Regions from separate parts of the Ideonella margarita genome, predicted to be linked through region 1. Evidence: riboswitches for the same ligand, from Rfam matches in the RefSeq annotation. Region 1 holds a riboswitch; the other holds the start of a gene.
The links. A riboswitch is a leader RNA that binds a small molecule or an ion and turns the genes downstream of it on or off. The one in region 1 is predicted to bind glycine.
Positions count from the first base shown of each region.

Region 2: linked by a shared signal. The riboswitch ahead of AACH00_RS16345 (D-amino acid dehydrogenase) and the one ahead of gcvT (glycine cleavage system aminomethyltransferase GcvT) in region 1 are both predicted to bind glycine.

Region 1 is NZ_JBBUTI010000018.1:42,659-52,481, reverse strand. Features, by position in the region: gene gcvP (aminomethyl-transferring glycine dehydrogenase) at 1-2,459, opposite strand, end outside; gene gcvH (glycine cleavage system protein GcvH) at 2,580-2,954, opposite strand; gene gcvT (glycine cleavage system aminomethyltransferase GcvT) at 3,029-4,183, opposite strand; glycine riboswitch at 4,231-4,343, opposite strand; glycine riboswitch at 4,360-4,451, opposite strand; gene AACH00_RS19245 (peptidylprolyl isomerase) at 4,667-5,203, shown strand; RNA gene ffs (signal recognition particle sRNA small type) at 5,313-5,409, opposite strand; gene AACH00_RS19235 (Crp/Fnr family transcriptional regulator) at 5,436-6,017, opposite strand; gene AACH00_RS19230 (AIR synthase-related protein) at 6,506-7,633, opposite strand; gene dnaX (DNA polymerase III subunit gamma/tau) at 7,705-9,823, shown strand, end outside.
Region 2 is NZ_JBBUTI010000012.1:38,166-47,988, reverse strand. Features, by position in the region: gene AACH00_RS16350 (DUF3047 domain-containing protein) at 1-697, shown strand, start outside; gene AACH00_RS16345 (D-amino acid dehydrogenase) at 737-2,002, opposite strand; glycine riboswitch at 2,171-2,275, opposite strand; gene AACH00_RS16340 (hypothetical protein) at 2,376-3,449, shown strand; gene AACH00_RS16335 (glycine-rich domain-containing protein) at 3,462-4,178, shown strand; gene AACH00_RS16330 (Rieske 2Fe-2S domain-containing protein) at 4,236-5,273, opposite strand; gene AACH00_RS16325 (GntR family transcriptional regulator) at 5,351-6,103, shown strand; gene AACH00_RS16320 (PDR/VanB family oxidoreductase) at 6,100-7,083, shown strand; gene AACH00_RS16315 (pectate lyase family protein) at 7,096-8,322, opposite strand; gene AACH00_RS16310 (hypothetical protein) at 8,461-8,940, opposite strand; gene AACH00_RS16305 (TIGR03643 family protein) at 9,096-9,392, shown strand; gene AACH00_RS16300 (hypothetical protein) at 9,518-9,676, shown strand; gene AACH00_RS16295 (exopolysaccharide biosynthesis protein) at 9,686-9,823, shown strand, end outside.

The DNA.
Region 1 (9,823 bases):
TCCAGGATGCATTCGTGGGCCACACCGCCGCCCTTGATGCCGGCCTTGCCGCCGCTGTAGTGGATGTCGTAGTGGTCAGCCAGTCGTGCAGCCACATAGTTGGCGCTGAGGATGGCCACTTCGGTGGCGGCCTTCAGGCCTTCGGCACCCATCATGCGTACGTACATCCAGCTGATCGGCAGCACGGCCGCGTTGCCCAGCGGCGCGGCAGACACGGCACCCACGCCACCGGCGCGCACCTGGCCCGCCGTGGCATGGCCCGGCAGGAAGGGCACGAGGTCTTCGACCACGCAGACCGGACCGACGCCCGGGCCGCCACCGCCGTGAGGGATGCAGAAGGTCTTGTGCAGGTTCAGGTGGCTCACGTCGCCGCCAAACTCACCCGGCGCGGCCACGCCGACCAGCGCGTTCATGTTGGCGCCGTCGACATACACGCGGCCACCGTGCTGGTGCACGAGCGCGCACAGCTCCTTCACCCGTGGCTCGAACACGCCGAAGGTGGACGGGTAGGTGATCATCACCGCCGCCAGTTTGTCGGTGTGTTGTTCGCACTTGGCGCGCAGGTCGTCGAGGTCAACGTTGCCGCCGGCGTCACACTTCACCACCACCACCTGCATGCCCACCATCTGGGCCGAGGCCGGGTTGGTGCCGTGGGCACTTTCCGGGATCAGGCAGATGGTGCGCTGCTCGTCGCCGCGCGACAGGTGCCAGCCGCGGATCGCCAGCAAGCCGGCGTACTCACCCTGCGAGCCGGCATTCGGCTGCAGGCTGATGCCGGCGTAACCGGTGGCCTGGCACAGCCAGGCGGTCAGCTGGTCATTCAGCAACTGGTAACCCGCCAATTGCTCAGCCGGCGCAAACGGGTGCAGGTGGGCAAACTCCGGCCAGGTGATGGGCAGCATCTCGCTGGTGGCGTTCAGCTTCATCGTGCACGAACCCAGCGGGATCATCGTGCGGTCCAGCGCCAGGTCCTTGTCCGACAGCTTGCGGATGTAGCGCAGCATTTCGGTTTCGGAGTGGTGGCTGTTGAACACCGGGTGGCTCAGGAAGCCGCTTTGGCGCTGCAGACCTTCCGGCAGGCGCAGGGCTACGCCAGCTTCCCATTCAGACACTTCCGGCACGGTCTGGCCTTCGGTGCTGAACCACAGCAGCAGGTCGGCTAGGTCGGCGCGGGTGGTGGTTTCGTCGAGCGTCACACCCAGCACTGTGTCAGAGACGCGGCGCAGGTTGGCGCCGCTGGCCACGGCACGGGCGGCGATTTCGTCGGTGCGGGCACCGGTGCGGATGCTCAGCGTGTCGAAGGCGGTCGTGTTCAGGACCTCGTGGCCCAGGCGCGCCAGGCCTTCGGCCAGCACGGCCGTGAAGCTGGCCACGCGACGGGCGATGCGGGTCAGGCCGGTCGGGCCGTGATAGACCGCGTACATGCTGGCCATGACGGCCAGCAGCACCTGCGCCGTGCAGATGTTGGAGGTGGCCTTTTCACGGCGGATGTGCTGCTCGCGGGTTTGCAGCGCCAGGCGGTAAGCAGGGTTGCCGTGGGCGTCCACGCTCACGCCCACCAGACGGCCGGGCAGCGAGCGCTTGAATTCGTCCTTGCAGGCCAGGTAGGCGGCGTGCGGGCCACCGGCGCCCATCGGCACACCGAAGCGCTGGGTGTTGCCCAGCACAATGTCTGCGCCCCATTCACCCGGGGGCGTCAGCAGGGTCAGGGCCAGCAGATCAGCGGCCACGATGACGGCGGCCTGCTTGGCATGCACGGCGTCGGTCAGTGCGCGCAGATCCGGGATGTGGCCGGTGCTGGCCGGGTACTGCGCCAGCACAGCGAAACAGTCGTGCTCAGCGACCAGCTGCTGCAGCTCGCCCACCACCACGCTCAGGCCGAGCGGCTCGGCGCGGGTGCGCACCACTTCGATGGTCTGCGGGTGGCAATCGGCCGACACCAGGATCACCTGGCTCTTGGACTTCACGCTGCGCTTGGCCAGGGTCATGGCTTCGGCTGCGGCGGTGGCCTCGTCGAGCATCGAGGCATTGGCCATCGCCATGCCCGTCAGGTCGGTGACCATGGTCTGGAAGTTCACCAGGGCTTCCATGCGGCCCTGCGAGATCTCGGCCTGGTACGGCGTGTAGGCCGTGTACCAAGCAGGGTTCTCGAGGATGTTGCGCAGGATGACGCCCGGCGTGTGGGTGCCGTGGTAGCCCTGGCCGATGAAGCTCTTGAGCACCTGGTTCTGCTGCGCAATGCCGCGCAATTCAGCCAGCGCCTGCGCTTCGCTGACGGCCGCCGGCAAGCGCATCGCTTCCGGGCGACGGATGCTCTCCGGCACGATGGTGCTGATGAGCGCCTCACGCGATGCAGCGCCGATCACGCTGAGCATGCGGGCTTCATCGTCAGCCCAGGGGCCGATGTGACGGGCGGTGAATTCGCTGGCGTTTTCCAGCGCGGCAAGGGTGTGTGTCATGGCAGTGCGGCGAAAGCGGCAGATGTGTTCAAACGCCCGGTGGCCCGATGCGGCAAGGCATGGCAACAGGGCAGGGGCAACAGGGAGTTTCAGGGGCCGCAGGTGAGTGCGGCCAACCCATCACAGGGTCTTGAGCAGCGCGTCGTACGCGGTGGCGTCCATCAGGCCGTCCAGCTCGGCGGGGTTCGCCAGCTTGACCTTGAAGAACCAGCCAGCGGCCAGCGGGTCGGTGTTGGCCAGCGACGGATCGTCACGCAGCGCGTCGTTCACGGCCACGACTTCACCGTCGACCGGCATGTAGACATCGGCAGCGGCCTTGACCGATTCGACGACGCCGGCGATGTCGCCCTTGGCGTAGGTCTTGCCCACTTCCGGCAGGTCCACGAACACCACATCGCCCAGGGCGTCCTGGGCGTGCACGGTGATGCCCACCACGGCGGCTGCGCTGTCAGCGGCGTTGATCCATTCGTGGTCGGCGGTGTACTTGATCGACATGTCGGGGCTCCTGGAGCTTTTCAGGGTCAGAGGAAAGGAAATGGGAAGGAAATCGGGGCGACGCGCTCAGCCGCTCAGCCGCGGTAATAGCGGTTCGGCGTGAACGGCATGGCGGTGACGGTCATCGGCAGGCGCTTGCCGCGCACTTCGGCGAAGACCTGGGTGCCCACGGCGGCATGATCCACCGGCAGGTAAGCCATGGCAATCGGCGTGTTGACGGTCGGGCCGAGCGTGCCGCTGGTGACGGTGCCCAGGCGGGTGCCGTCGGCCGAGACGATCGCTGCGCCTTCACGCACCGGGGCGCGCTCGGCGCCCACCAGGCCCACGCGCTTGCGGGCAGCACCAGCCGCCAGTTGCGCGTCGATGACGGCTGCACCGGGGTAGCCGCCAGCACGGGCGCCACCGGTGCGGCGCACCTTCTGGATGGCCCAGGTCAGCGCGGCTTCCACTGGCGTCGTGGTGGTGTCGATGTCATGGCCGTACAGGCACAGGCCGGCTTCCAGGCGCAGCGTGTCGCGCGCACCCAGGCCAGCAGGCTTGACTTCCGGCTCGGCGAGCAATGCACGCGCCAAGGCTTCGGCCTGGTCCTGGTGCACGGAGATCTCGAAGCCGTCTTCGCCGGTGTAGCCCGAGCGGGTGACGAAGCAATCGGCACCGGCCAGCGTGAACACGCCGCCGGTCATGAAGGTCAGGCTGGCCACGGCCGGGTTGAGGCGGCTCAAAGCGGTCACGGCCTGCGGCCCTTGCAGGGCCAGCAGCGCGCGCTCAGGCATGGGAATCACCTCGCACAGGTGGCCGATGTGCTGCTTGAGATGGGCAATGTCAGCGTCCTTGCAGCCAGCATTCACCACCACGAACAGGTCACCAAACGCGGCGGCAGCGTCGGCCTGCGGGCGGGTGATCATCAGGTCGTCCAGCAACGTGCCTTGCTCGCTGGTGAACAACGCGTAACGCTGCTTGCCAGCCGGCAGGTCGATCACGTCAACGGGCACCAGCGTTTCCAGCGCAGCGCCGGAGCCAGCGCCCACCAGGCGCAGCTGGCCCATGTGCGACACGTCGAAAAGCGCGGCCGCATCACGACACTGGCGGTGTTCGGCCATCAGACCGGCGGGGTACTGCACCGGCATGGCGTAGCCGGCGAACGGCACCATGCGTGCGCCCAGTTCCAGGTGCAGCGCGTGCAGCGGCGTGTGGTGCAGGGAAGTTTGATCTGGGGCGGCAGCGGACATGTGGAGCTTTCGAGGGCAGTTCTGACTTAACCACGCAATGGTTGAGAAGTGCCCCCGCTGTCCGCTTTACCTGAGAGATTGACAGTGCCGTGGATGACGGACACCGCTTGCCCCTTCGGTGGACAAGCTCGACGGCTTGTCTCTCTCCAGTGAGGAACGTCTTGCTTGTTACGGCAAGCCGCTTGTCAGTCCTTTTGCCTGAGCGTTCGAGGGGTGAACCTCTGCGCCTTCGGCGGCCCCGGATGGAGCTCTCTCCTGACAAGACGGCAGTGTACCCGAGCCGCATCGCCGCCATCGCGCGCCAGCCGCTTCGGGTGCAGAATTTGATGCTTGCCTGGGCTGCTGACGCGCCCGCACAGATCATGAACGGACCCTTGAATGCCTCCACGCCTATTGCTCAACGCCCTTGCGGCGACCATCGTTTTCGCTGTGTGTCCGATGAGTCATGCCGCAAGGGCAGCAACACCCGCTGAGGCAGCACCCGTGCGGGTCAAGCTGACAACCACAGCCGGTGACATCGTGGTGCAACTCGAATCGAGCCGGGCACCGCTGTCGTCGGCGGATTTCCTGCGCTATGTGACGACTGGCCTGTACCAGCAGCAGGCTGGCTTCTACCGCGTCGTGCGGGAGGACAACGACCGAGGCTCACCGCCCATCCAGGTCATCCAGGGCGGTTTGCTGGACGAGAACCGGGAGTTGCCGCCGGTGACGCATGAGCCCACGTCAATGACTGGCTTGAAGCACCTTGACGGCAGCCTGTCGCTGGCGCGCGGCGCGCCGGGCACTGGTGGCGGGGCTGCGTTCTTCATCTGCGTCGGCGATCAACCCGGGCTGGATGCAGGTGCCGCGCGCAACCCAGATCGACAGGGATTCGCCGTGTTCGGCCGTGTCGTGAGCGGGATGGATGTGGTGCGCCGCATTCATGCCAGCGTCACCGACCCGGAGCAGGGCGAGGCGTATGTCCGCGGCCAGATGCTGAAGGAGCCGGTGCGCATCACTCGGGCCGCAGTGGTCGATTGACCCCATCGCTTGCGGCCACGCCAATAAAAAGGCCTCCAGAGCAGAACTCATGGAGGCCGTTGGGTGCCCGGAGAGGGCTCCGGATTGGTTGATCAATCCGGTGAATGAGGTTGACGAGCCTGATCTCGGCACTGGTTGCAACAGTTAGGGCTGCTTGGTTCCCCACCTGACCCAGTTGGCTGCGCTTCCATGCGAGGAGGCCCGTCAGCATTGATTGTAGGCGATGGCAGCGTCATTCCGGCGGGCGGGCATTCAACTCTTTATTTGGCAGCAACAGACGCACGCCGCCGTCGTCGCGCAGTTCCAGCTTGCCCTGCGTAGCCAGCTCCAGCACGACCCGGCTGACCATCTCGCGCGAGGCGCCCACCATGCGTGCCAGCTCATGGCGCGAGACCCGCTCTCGCACGATGCGAGAGCCGATCTGTTCGGGCTCCGACATGTCGTGCAGCGCCCGCATCACACGGCCGGGTACATCTTTCAGGGCGAGCGAATTGATCTGGCGGTGTGCACGGCGCAAACGCTTGACCAGGGTGCGCATCAACATCCACGACAGCACCGGGCGATCAGGCAAGGTGCGTGCAAGCACCGCACCGGGCAATTCCAGCACGTCGCAGTTGGTTTCGCAGCGTACGCTGGCAGAGTGCGGCTGGTTGTCGATCAGGCACATCTCGCCGGCATGGTCGCCGGTGCGCAGCACATCCAGAATGACTTCGCGGCCACGGTTGTCGGTGCGCAGCACGTGGGCCTTGCCTTGCAGCAGGATGTAGAGCGAATGGCCATGCTGGCCCTGTTCAAGAATGTATTCCCCGCGCATGTATCGGCGCTTGAAGCTTTGCGCGGCGAGTTCCTGGGCTTGCTCGATCGGTAGCGCCGCAAGCAGCGGAATGTTGAGTAGCAGGCCTGGGCCCAAAGGCTGAGGCGGTCGGTTGGGTTCTTCGTGCAGGTGATCGGGCAGGGGCATCGGGCAACCAGAGGCATGTGGTGGCAGAAAACTTGCCGTCCTGCTGGCAAGTGCGTGGCGCTGCGCGGGGCAGCCATGCCTTTTCTTTAACGGGTGACCATGCTAGGTCGCTGCAATCGATTGACAAACAGCCGTTCGTCGGGTGCCCCTTGCCGCAACTCATTGCTGCGCAAATGTGTCTCTCCCGTGACACATGAACGCGCAGATTTCCATGAAAAAAGCCACCCTAGGCGTTTGCCCGGGTGGCTTTTGGGTGGGTTTTAAGCTCCGTTGAGCTGCGTTGCGCTCAGTGTGGGCTCAGTGTGGGCTCAATGTGGCTTCAGTGCAGCGTCGGCGCGTACTCAGCGCAGTTGCAGGTCGTCATTGCCGAAGGTGACATTGATCGGCTCGATCACCACCTGCTTCGGGCCTGCTTCGACCACGCCGGCAATCACCGCATCCACGCCCAGCGCCTTCGAGATCTCGACGGTGCGTGCAGCGTCCTCGGCCTTGACGAACAGGGCAAAACCGGCGCCCATGTTCAGCGTGGAGTAGGCCTCGCGGTCGTCGTGGTGGGCGTGCTTCTGGATGAAGCTCAGCACCGGCGGCACGGCCGGCACGGTGTGAATGCGGTAGGTGAGGGTGCTTGGGTGCCGCAGCAGCTTGCGCCAGCCGTGGCCGGTGATGTTGGCGCAGTAGTGCATCGACACGCCAGCCTTGGCCAGCGCTTCGGTGACCGGGCTGTACAACGTGGTCGGGGCCAGCAGGGCCTCGCCGTAATTCAGGCCGGGCGCCACTTCGGTCAGATAGCCTTCCGGCAGACGCTCGAGCAGCTTGCGGGCCAGGCTCAGGCCGTTGGCATGGATGCCGCTGGACGACAGCAGCACGATGACGTCGCCTTCAGCGAGCTCATCGCCGACGCTCAGGCGCGACTTCGGGCTGATGATGCCGGTGCAGGAGGCTGCCAGGTCGATGCGCCCGCTTTCCACAATACCCGCCAGGGCCGGCGTTTCGCCGCCGCCCCAAGCCACGCCGCAGGTGTCGCAGGCTGCTTTCCAGCCCGCCACCAGGGCTTGCGCCCGCTGGGCGTCGCCGAACCAGTCGCTGCCACCGGCAGCCCAGTAGGCCTGCACCACCAGCGGCGTGGCGCCGACGGTGATCAGGTCATTCACGGCCATGGCAATGGTGTCCTGGGCGATGCCGGCGTAGTAGCTCTTGCCCGTCAGGGCGTGCATCTCGTCGGCCACCAGGGCCTTGGAGCCGAGGCATTCAACGATGCTGGCGAGGTAAAACGGGCCCACGTCCACGACGTAGGCGGATTCGCCGCGCGAGGCCTTCACCTCGGTGAAGCCGTGGGCGGTGAGGTGGCCGGCGGTGGCTGCGGCAGCGCGCTGTGCGGCCACCTTCAGCGGATCGATCAGGTCGTAGTTCACGCCGGCCTGTTCATAGCTCAGGGTGGCGCCGGTGGAGTCGTGGGCAGAAGCAGTCATGGGGCGGGATTATCCTTCAGCCACGCGCCTCGGGGGCAATTCCGGCATCTTCAGACCCGTAGAATGACCGCATGAGTTATGTCGTCCTGGCCCGCAAGTACCGGCCTCGCAGCTTCGAAGAGATGGTGGGGCAGGACCACGTCGTGCGGGCCTTGACCCACGCGCTCGAGCAGCAGCGGCTGCACCACGCCTACCTGTTCACTGGCACGCGGGGCATTGGCAAGACCACCGTGTCGCGCATTCTTGCGAAGAGCCTGAATTGCACCGGGCCCGACGGCCAGGGCGGCATCACCGCGCGCCCCTGCGGCGTCTGCAGCGCCTGCCGCGAAATTGATGCCGACCGCTACATCGACTATGTGGAACTGGACGCCGCGTCCAACCGCAGCATCGACGAGATTCGCGAGTTGATCGAGCGGGCGGCCTACAAGCCGTCCGTGGGTCGTTTCAAGGTCTTCATGATCGACGAAGCGCACCAGCTCACGAAGGACGCGTTCAACGCTTTGCTGAAGACGCTGGAAGAACCGCCGGACTACCTGAAGTTCGTGCTGGCCACCACCGACCCGGAAAAGATGCTGCCAACGGTGCTGAGCCGCTGCCTGCAGTTCAACCTGCGTCCGATGGCGCCGCAGACGGTGGCCGAGCACCTGGCCCGCGTACTGGAAGCGGAACAGGTGCAGGCGGATGCTGGCGCGCTGCGTCAGCTCTCGCGGGCAGCACGGGGTTCGATGCGCGATGCGCTGTCGTTGACCGACCAGGCGATCGCCTTTGGCGGCGGCCAGCTGGAAGAGTCGGCCGTGCGCGCCATGCTCGGCGCCGTGGATCGGCGCCATGCCGAGCGGCTGGTGCAATCGCTGTCGGAGCGTGACGGGCGTGCCGTCATCGATGAATGCGAGGCGCTGCGAGCACAAGGCCTGTCAGCCGCCGGTACGCTCGATGAGATGGCGCGTCTGCTTCAGCAGATGGCGGTGGCGCAGGCGGTGGCCAATGGCCTGGACGAGACCGACCCGGACACCGAAGCGGCGCGTCGCCTGCACAGTGCGCTGGCCCCTGATGAAACACAACTGCTTTACAGCATCTGCCTGCAAGGCCGTGCTGAGCTGAGCTTGGCGCCTGATGAATACGCCGGGCTGGTGATGACCTTGCTGCGCTTCATGGCGTTCCCTGCCATGTCGGCTGATGCTGCGCCACCCGTCGGTTCCGGCGGCCGAACGGCGGCAGCGCCCTTGCTGGCCAAGCGGGCTGAGCACCGGTCGGTGGCCGTGCCCACGTCGGCAGCACCGGCCGCACGTCCGCAGGCAGCAGCGCCCGTCACACAGGCCGCCGCTCGACCCGTCTCCAGCGCGTCACCGGCCTCCGTGCCGGTGGCCGCTCCGCGTGCAGCATCGCCCGTGGCCCCGCCTGAGGTGCCAACGGCTGCGCCAAGCGCTGCTGCGCCGAACACCGCGCCAGCCAATCTGCCCGAGGCTGCGCCAACGATCGCGCCAGCAGCTCAGCCTGCGATGTCGCGCCCCGTGGCCGCACCGCCCGTCATGGCCGCTCCTGCGCCAGCCCCCGTGGTGGCCGCGCGCCCGCAGCCTTCCGCGCCGGCTCGTGCTTCGGCACCTGATGACGGCCCGCCGCCCTGGATGGACGAGGCTCCGTTTGAAGCGGATGTGCTGCCGGTTGCCGCCAGCGCTGCGAGCCAGCGCATTGAACGGCCGGTGGAGCCCGAGGCAGAGCCCGAGCACTTCGCGCCTGCCGCGCCCGTTGAACGCCGTGCCGCCGCCGCCGACCGGCTGGCCGCGATCGAAGTGATGCGCACGCCGCTTGGGGACCGCTGGGCGGCGTTGACGACCCAGTTGACTGGCAGCGGCGCCATTGCCGCCCTGGCGCGCGAGCTGGCCATGCAGGCCGAGTTGATCGCCATCGAGGCACAAGGCGGCGCCGAGGTGTGGCAGTTGCGTGTCGAGCGCGAGACGCTGCGCTCCACCGGGCTGGTCGACAAGCTCCAGACGGCCGTTCGTGGCGTGCTGGGCGCGGCCGTGTCGCTGGCGGTCAGCCCTGGCGTGGCCCAGGATTCACCGGCCCGCCGCGACGCGGAATTCGCCGCGCGTCGACAATTCGACGCTGAGCAAACCATTCAGCAAGACCCGCTCGTGCGGGCCATGCTGTCGCAATTCAACACGGCGCGCATCGTCTCCGGCTCCATCA
Region 2 (9,823 bases), on a different contig from region 1:
CCCACCCGACAGCGCCACCGCAGCGCTGCCCACCGGCAGCCGCGGCCCGCTGCCCTTCACCGGCGGCGGCGATGTGGGCAGCCTGCCCGCCGGCTGGCACCCGCACATCATGCGGCGTGACCTGCCGCCCACCCACTACGAGCTCACCCGCAAGGACGGCCGCATGGTGGTGCAGGCCGACGCGGCGCGCTCGGTGTCGGGCTTGCGCTGCGATGTGAACATCGACCCGAGGCAAACGCCGTGGCTGAACTTTTCATGGCGGGTGGATGAGATCGACCCTCGCGCCACCGTGGCCGACGACGATCTGGACGATGCGCCGGCCCGCGTGGTGATCACCTTCGACGGCCCGCCGCCCAAGCTCACGCTGCGCGAAACCATCTTCCACGAGCAGGTGGAGCTATTCACGGGCCATGTGCTGCCGCACGCCACGCTGATGTACGTGTGGGACGGCCAGGGCCCGCTCGAGGCCATCTTCCAGTACCCGCGCAGCTCGCGCATCCGCTACCTGGTGGTGGACAGCGGCGCGGCGCACCTCGGTGAGTGGCGACAGCACCGCCGAAACGTCGCGCTCGATTACCAGCGCGTGTTCGGTGAGCCGCCACCCGGGCGCATCCGCCACGTCGGTGTGCTCACCGACAGTGACGATCTGCGCATCCAGAGCAGGGCCTGGTTTGGTGATTTGAGCTTCAGCGCCTGAAAGGACGCTGGCCTGTTCCACGTCGACGCAGGCGCTGGCTCAGACAGCCGGCTGCAAACCACCCGCAGCCACCGTGGCCGGTGCGCCCAGCGCATCGGTCAGCACCCCAGCCACCATGTCGGCGGTCACGGCACTCAGCGTCCAGCCCAGGTGGCCGTGGCCGGTGTTGTAAAACACCGTCGGCAAACGACCGCGGCCCACACGCGGCAGCATGTCGGGCAGCATCGGCCGCAAGCCGGCCCATGGCACCACGCTGCGGGTGCTCACGCCCGGGAAGCACTGGTTCACCCAATCCACCAGCGGCTTGATGCGGTCAGCGCGGATGTCACGGTTCATGCCGTTGAACTCGGCCGTGCCGGCCACGCGGAAGCGGTCGACGCCCAGGCGGCTGGTGACGAGCTTCGTGGCGTCGTCCAGCAGGCTCACCTGTGGCGCGGCCGCCTGGCTCTGTGCGTCATTCAGGTTCACGGTGATGGAGTAGCCCTTCACCGGGTAGATGTTGACCCGGTCACCCAGGCCCGCGGCAATCGCGCGGCTGGCGGTGCCGGCACACACCACCACGGCGTCAAAGGCCAAGGTCTGCTCTCCGGCGTCGGTGGCCACGCTGATGCGGGCCTGGCTGGCATCGGCTTCCACGCGGCGCACGTCCTGGCCGTACAGGCAGTTCACGCCCCGGCGTTGCGCGGCAGCGGCCAGGCCGGTGGTGAACTTGTGGATGTCGCCGGTGGCGTCGCTCTCGGTGTAGAAGCCGCCGTAGTAAGCGCCGGCCAGCGTGGGCTCGATGGCCCGCATCTCGGCCGGTGTGACGGCACGGCGGGGCAAGCCGCCCTGGGCCAGCAGCTCGCTCACCTTGGCGGCGTGGTCGAAGCCGGGCTTGTCGCGGTAGATGTGCAGGATGCCCTGGCGGCGCAGGTCGAAATCAACGCCCTCTTCGGCGGCCCACGCATACAGGTGGTCGCGCGCGGCAATCGCCAGCTTGGCGGTGGCCACGGTGTTGCGCTCGTAGTGCGGGATGTTGGCGATGAACTCGGCGAACCAGCTGAGCTTGTGCCAGCTGGGCTTCGGGTTCACCAGCAGCGGTGCGTCGCTGCGCAGCATCCACTTCAGGCCCTTGACCACCGTGGACAGGTGGTTCCAGACCTCGGCGTTCGAGGCCGACAACTGCCCGCCATTGGCGAACGAGGTTTCCATCGCGGCGTAGCGATGCTTTTCGAACAGGGTGACGGTGTGGCCGCGGCGGGCCAGGGCATAGGCGGTGGTGACGCCGGTGATGCCGCCGCCAACGACGGCAATGGTGCGAGACATGCGAAGTGCTCCATGGAACGTCGATCAGGGACGCCTGCAGCGCACCCATGCGGCAGCAGGCACCCCCTCTGTTCCATGACCTGAGAGATTCACACCCGGCCTTGGGCGGCGGGCATTTGCTCCTTCGGTGCACCGGGTGACGACACCGGCGGCTCTTCAGAGTGACTTCGCAACGCACCGGTCCTGGGGCCTGAGAGTTTCCGGGGTGGTTGCTCCTTCGGCGCCTTCACCACCTGTGTCTCAAGGGGTGTCGGGCTCTCCCGATGCGTTGTCAGCGGGTGCTTGATCAGAGATTTCTCAGGCACCCGTTGCGGGCCGGACTATGCCACAGGCCCCGCCAGCTTGTCATCACGGTGCACGTAGACTGGCGGCCATGCTGACCCGTTTTTCACACTGGCGCGCACGGCGCTGCAGCGCCCTGGCGCCCAGGTTCGCGGCCATCACGGCCATGGCGGCTGCCCTGTGCTGCCTGGCCTTGCCAGCCACCGCGACCGAGAGCGCCGCCGCGGCCAAGCCCGGGCAGTCGGCGAAGGCCGCGGCCGCCACAGCGCCCGCTGCCCCCTCTGCCGCAACACCCGCCGCCCCGCTGGTGCAGGTGCGCTGGGCCGTGGGCGACACCCGCCGCTATGTGCTGACCAAGACCCGCGCCCGCGCACGCAACGACCTGGTTGAGCAGGCGCAGAGCAGCGACACGCCCATCGACGTGCAGGTGCTGGCCGTGAATGGCGAGCAGAGCGTGCTGGCCTGGCGCTACGGCGAAACCCGGCTGGATGATGCCGAGGCAGCGGCCAACCCGATGGTGCGGCAGATGTCGAACCTGATGAAGGGCCTGACGCTGGAGCTGGTGGTGTCGCACGACCGCGGTGTGGTGGGCCTGCGCAACTGGCGCGACATCCAGGCGCTGATGGACAAGGTGTTGACCGACATGGGCACGATGCTGCGCAGCAACGGCATGACAGACGCCGCCGTGGCCGGGGTGATGCAGCAGGTTCGGCCGATGTTCGCGACCGAAGCACAGATGGTGGCCACCAGCACCCGCGAGGCCCAGCTGATGTTCAGCCTGCTGGGCAAGCCGGTGGGTATGAACCAGCCCTTCAGCTACGACGCGGCCCTGCCAAATGCGCTGGGCGGTGAGGCCATTCCAGGCCGCGGCGAGTACCAGGTGATGCAGCAGGAAGGCCCCAGCGCCACCATCGGCTGGCAGCAGAAGGTAGACAGCGCGGCGTTCCAGCGCATCATGTCGCGCACCTTGACCGACATGGCCACGCGCATGGGCAAGCCCACGGCCAACATCGGTGAAACACTGGCCAACCTCACGGTTGATGACCGCGCCGAATTCAAGGTCGACCTGCGCAGCGGCTGGCCGACGGCCGTGACGCACATCCGCCGCACGGGCTCGTCGCTGCGTTCACAAACCGACACCACCAGCCTGGTGGCTGCCCCCTGAAGGAGCCGACCGATGCTGATCGCCACCAACCTGATCCTGGGCCTGGCCGCAGCGGGCGGTGCAGGCATGTGGTGGCGCACCCAGCGGCGTCTGAAATTGCTGGAGCGCGAGCGCTTCATTCGCGGTCATGTCTTCCCGGCGCGGCTGCTGAATGGCTTGACCGAGCGATGGCCCCACCTCACGCTGCGCGACCAGCATCTCGTGGCGCGTGCGCTGCGGCAGTGGTTCCTCATCCATGCGCGCACCCGGCCGCTGCCGGTGGCCATGCCCTCTCTCGCGGTGGATGAGCTGTGGCACCACTTCATCCTCGACACCCGGGCCTATGAGGCGTTCTGCGCGCAGGCCTTCGGCAGCTTCTTCCACCACCTGCCAGCCAGCACCGGTGCGATGGCCACCGCGCAGGGCCGCCTGAGCGCCATGCGCCGTACCTGGCGCGCCGCCTGCCATGACGACAACATCCAGCCCCGCACACCAAGCCGGCTGCCGCTGCTGTTCGCGATCGACCACAAACTCGCAATCCCCGGACACACCTGGTGGCGCCTGGACGGCCCGCAAGGCCAACGCCGTGACAATGACACCGGCGTCGGGAGTGATGGTTGCGGGGGCGGCGAAACCGGTGACCTGCACGCCCTCACTTCCGACAGCAGCGATGGCGGTGGCTGGGGCAGCGACGGAGGCGGAGACGGCGGTGGCGATGGCGGCTGCGGCGGTGGCTGCGGCGGCGATTGATCGCTGGCTCAATGCCTGAGCCAGTGACTCATCGGGCCGCTCAGGCCCGCCTGTCGATCAGCCCTGCGGCGCCTCGGCCGCCAGCATCTGGTCGATGATCTTGCGGGCCTGCACGCCACCTGCGTCGATGTTGAGCTTCAGCAAGGCGCGGTCAGGCCAGCGCAGCAGGTTCTCCTGCTGGCGACGCAGGATCTCCATGTCCTCGGCAAAGATCTTGCCCTGGCCTTCGCGGATGGCATCGGTGAGCGCCGTGTCCTCCGGCTTGAAATGGCGGGCCATGCCCCAGAAGTACCAGCAGCTGGTGGCGCTTTCCGGGGTGATGTAGTCGACCACCACCGAGGCCACCTTGGCATGCTCGGGCGCATCGAAACCGCCCTGGCCTTCGAGGGCCACACCCACGTCGATCAACACATTGCTCGGCGGCACGAAGCGGCACACCTGCCAGCGGTCGACCTTGGCCTGCGGGTCGAGGCCATTGGCCGTCATCGCGGCTTGCCAGAACGGCGGCGCATGGATGCCGCCCATGCGGCGCTCGGTGATCACCTGGCCCGAGGGCAGCAGCTGCGTGGCCACCGGGGCCTCGTCAATTTCCTTCTGGCCGATGCTGCTGGCGTGCACATAGGTCTCGTGCGTCAGGTCCATCAGGTTGTCGACCAGCAGGCGGTAGTCGCAGGGCATGTGATACAGGCCGCCGCCGTAGGCCCAGCCCTCTTGCGCATGCCACAGCGGCACCGGAATGGCGTTCACGTCGGCCTTGGCGGCCTCGCCCGGCCACACCCAGATGAAGCCGTAGCGCTCAGCCACCGGGTAGGCCCGGGCGCAAGGGAAGCCGCGGGTGCGCTGGCCGGGCATGCTCACCGTCTTGCCATCACCGCCCATGGCCAGGCCGTGGTAGCCGCACACCAGTTGGCCGTCACGCACGAAGCCCAGCGACAGCGGGGCACCGCGGTGCGGACAGAAGTCTTCCACCGCCTGCACCTGGCCTTGCGCATCACGCCAGAAGGCGATCGGCAGGTCACAGATGCGACGGCCCAACGGCGCCTGCGCGACCTCGTCAGGCATGGCGGCCACGTACCAAGCATTCAGCGGAAACATCTCAAACTCCTTAATTTGGGATCCCATCATGGTTTTCATGCATGGATTTTGTCAATAGATGGCTACCATTGGATCCCATGAGTTCAATTCAAAGCGCCGAAGGCATTGGCACAGGCCCGCAGGCAGCCTCCTTGCTGGCCACCCTGCGCCAGCAACTGCGCGAAGGCCGCTGGCCTGCCGGCAGCCGCCTGAGTGAAGCCGGCGTGGCCGATGCGCTGGGCGTGTCGCGCACGCCGGTGCGGCTGGCATTCAAGGCGCTGGAGCAGGAAGGCCTGCTGCACAAGACCGGCAAGCGCGGCCTGGTGGTGCGTGGTTTCAGCGCCGCGGATGTGCGCAGCGCCGTGGAGGTGCGGGGCGCCCTGGAAAGCCTGGCCGTGCAACGCATTGCCGAGGCCGGTTTGCCCACCGATGCCCGGCTGGCCCTGGAAGATGCCGTGGCCCGGGGCCGCGCCCTGCTGGCAGCGGGCCACCTTCAAGCCGCCGACATTGAGCTATGGGGCGCGCTGAACCGCCAGTTCCACGAAGCGCTGCTGGCCGCCACGCAGGCCGTGACCGGCAGCAGCGTGATCACCGACGCCCTGGTGCGCAACAACCAGCTGCCCTTCGCATCGGCCGACGCGATTGCGCTGGACACCGGCGCACTGGCCAAGGAATTCGCACGGCTGCAACTGGCCCAGCTGCAACATGAATTCGTGCTCGACGCGCTGCGCCGCGGCGACGGCACCCGCGCCGCCACCTGGATGCGCGAACACGCCTTGATCGGGCTGATGAACGCCTCCACCGACACTGAACACCACGCCGCGCACAACGGCCAGGACAACTTCGCATGACCGCACCCGCCAACACCGCTTCCCAAGCCCCGCTGCTCACCGTCCAGCTCGCCCGCAAGTGGCAGGAAGCCACCGACATCTGCGGCCTCGAACTGTTGCCCCTGCCCGGTGAACACCTGCCGCCCTTCCAGGCCGGCGATCACATCGACGTGCACCTGCCCGGTGGCCTGGTGCGGCCGTATTCGCTGTGCAACAGCCCGACGGAAGCTGACCGCTACGAGCTGGGCGTGCTGGACGCGCCGCAATCGCGCGGCGGCTCACGCGCGGTGCACCTGGGCCTGCGCGCCGGGCAGACCTTGCAGATCAGCGCGCCGCGTCACCAGTTCAGCCTGGCGCCGCAGGCCGCGCACCATTTGCTGATGGCCGGCGGCATCGGCATCACCCCGCTGCTGTCGATGGCGCACGCACTGCACGCGCAGGGCGCCTCGTTCAAGCTGCACCTGGCTGTACGTTCACGCAGCCGCGCGCCCTACCTTGAACGCCTGGCCCAGCTGCCCTGGGCCGCCAGCGTGGCGCTGCACTTCGACGACGAGCCAGAAACCCGCCTCGACCTGGCCCGCGAAGTGGCCGAAGCCCCGGCCGGCAGCCACATCTACACCTGCGGGCCGCAAGGCTTCATGCAGGCGGTGCTGGGCGCCGCAGAGGCCGCAGGCTGGGGCGCTGATCGCCGCCACCAGGAATCCTTCGCCGCAGCCGCGCCCGAAGCTGGCGATCAGCCCTTCGAGCTGGAGCTGTCACGCAGCGGCCGCATCATCACCGTGGCGGCCGACCAGACCGCCGCCCGCGCCCTGACCGACGCCGGCGTGTTCCTCGCCACCTCGTGCGAGCAAGGCGTGTGCGGCACCTGCCTGACCGTGGTGCTGGCGGGTGAGCCGGACCACCGCGACCAGTACCTCACGCCTGAGGAGCAGGCCGCGAACGACCAGTTCCTGCCCTGCTGCTCGCGCGCCAAGGGTGGGCGGCTGGTGATTGACCTCTGAGCTGCGCCAGCCTCAATCGCACACCAGCGTGGCCAGCGCCTTGCCCGCGCCGGCCACCGCGGCCAGCTTGCGCTTGACGCACTCGGCCGCCTGGGCGGTGTAGGTGTAGGGCAATGACACCGGGAAGGCGGCGGTGGTCACCCAGTCGTCGGCATTGCGCGCCGTCGACGGTGAACCGCTCGTCCAGGTGATGCCGTAGGTTGCGAAGTCGGCCGGCGTGCGGATGTTGTTGGCGCGCAGGTCCCAGTAGCCGTTGCTCGGGCTGTCGCGCGCGGTCACCGGGTTCACGGCGTTCTCAAACCAGTTCGCCTCGATCAGCGCGTAGCCACCCATGCGGATGTTGGCGCCGGAGGTCGACACGCCGGAATACAGGTTGTTGTAGAGGTGGGTGAAACCGCCGCGCTGCAGCGGCAGCCGCGAGCCCACGTTCTGGTAGACGTTGTGGTGGTAGGTGATGTTGCGGTCGCTGATGTCGCTGTCGCTGGAGCCGATCAGGCCGACCTTGTGGTGATCATGGAGGTGGTTGTAGGAGAAGGTGATGTGGTGTGCCCCTGCCTTGTTGTCGAACAGACCGTCGAACTCCAGATCGCCCGCACCCGCGCATTCCTTCAGGCTGCTGAACAGGGTGTTGTGGTCGATCCAGAGGTAGCCGGGGAACTTGCCGCTGAGCCCTTCGACGCCGATGGCGTCGATCGATCCGGGCAGCAAGCCGATCGTCATGTTGCGGATGATGATGTTCGACGCATCGGCCTTGACGGCCAGGCCGAAGTTGGCCGACGAGCCGTCGACCCCCTCGATCGTCACATCCCGCTTGCCCTTGATCTCGACCACGGTGCCGGCAGGCAGCTTCCACTGGGTGCAGGGGTCGGTGATGGTGGCGAAGTCGAAGCGGCCGTCATAGCGGAGCACCAGCCCGCCCGAGCCACTGTAGGCGTCAATGGCCGCCTGCATCTGAGCGGCGGTGGACACCGTGACCGCCGCCACGCTGCCGCCCCCCGTCACCACCCCGGCCCAGCCACCGCTGTGGCCACCGGCCGGCACGGTCGGCGAGGTGGTGCTCCCCGTTGATCCGCCGGTGCTGCCACCTGTGCTGCCACCAGTGCTGCCAGACGACCCGCTGCCCGTGGTGGTGTCGGTGGCTGGGGCATCTGCGGCGGCACCGCCGCCACCGCCACAGGCCACAAGGGCGGTCAGCAAGGCAGCGGTGGTGGCCGCGAGAAGAAGGGGTCGGTGTGTCACGTGAGTTCGCTCCTGGCGTGTCGGCATTGAAGTTCGACGCCAGTCTCAACCGCGCAGGTCCGCCGGACCGGTTACGAAGCGGTACCGGTTACATCCCCTGAAGCTTGTTACCAGCGCGCCGTGGCGCAGCAGCGACCATCACTGCGCGGCGGCCTGTCGCAGGCCCCAGCGCTTGGACAAGAGGTCGATCCGCGTGATGGCCGAGTGGGCCGTCTGCGCCACATGCTCGATGCGGGCCAGCGCCTGCACCCGGCGCTCCAGCTCACGCACGGGCTGGCCGGGCGAGGACTCGATCAGTCCGGCGAGCGTGAGGATCAACCGGCCCTGATCGGTGCACAGGAACAGCACCCGGGTTTCGTCGCCGTCCAGCACTCGCAAGCGGGCATTGAGCAACTCCGCCTCGATGGCTGCACCCAGCTCGCGCAGCTCGCTCACCAGCGCGGCGGTGAACCTCAACCATTCGGAGGCAGGCGTGGAGCGGTCGATGTGGAAGGCGGTCTCGACACACCAGTGATGGATGAGCTCGACCGCGTCGAGGACGTGCGAGGTGGCCGTGCGCAAGGCATCGAGATGAGCATGGTGGCGCCTTTGCTCGGCGCTGCCTTGAGGGGTATCCATGGGCTTGTGCGGCTCCCGTGCTGTCCAGACTGAGAAGGCCCGATTGGCCATGACCCACTGTGAGCGGATACGCCCGCCATGTCTTGAGCGAAACGTGACCGCGGCAGGAGGCCCTGTCCGCACGCGGGCATGTCCCCAACGGTATAAACCGGCCCATGCCCACCGTGCCCCACACCGCTGCCCCGCCGGGCAAAGAACTCGACGACGCCAGCGCGTCACGCATCATCGAAATGGCCTGGGAAGACCGCACGCCGTTCGAGGCCATCGAGGCCCAGTTCGGCCTGAACGAATCGGCCGTCATCGCGCTGATGCGGCAGTCGCTCAAAGCCAGCTCCTACCGGCTCTGGCGCCAGCGCGTTCAGGGCCGCAAAACCAAGCATGCGGCGCTGCGGCCGGCTGGTTTGCCTACGGTGCTGCGCCACCGCGCCAACCACAGATTCCCTCAACGCTGAGTGGCCAGGACGCTGGCCTTACGGGCGCCGAATACTTCGGAAAGACCGGAACCTTCATCACTGATACGCTGCTTTATCCAGACCGTTGTGCACTGCAAACTGCAGCTTCATCACTGGATACGCTCATGGACATCACCTCTCTGCTGCTCGGCCTGATGGCCGCCACCCTTGCCATCACCGCATTCCAGGCGTGGCGCCAGGGCTGCGAGAAGCGCGACGTGCGTTTGCTCGGCACGATCAGCGGCTTGTTCGGCGCCGGAACCGTGGTGTCGGCCATTCTCTGATCGCCGCCCATGACGATTCCGCTGGCCCAGCGGCTGCGGGAAGCCGCGGCCGCGCTGGATACGGACCGGGTCTCGGTGGCCCGACTGGTACAGGCCCACGGCGCACAGGCGCACGGCAGCCTGCTGTTGTTGCTGGCACTGGCCTGC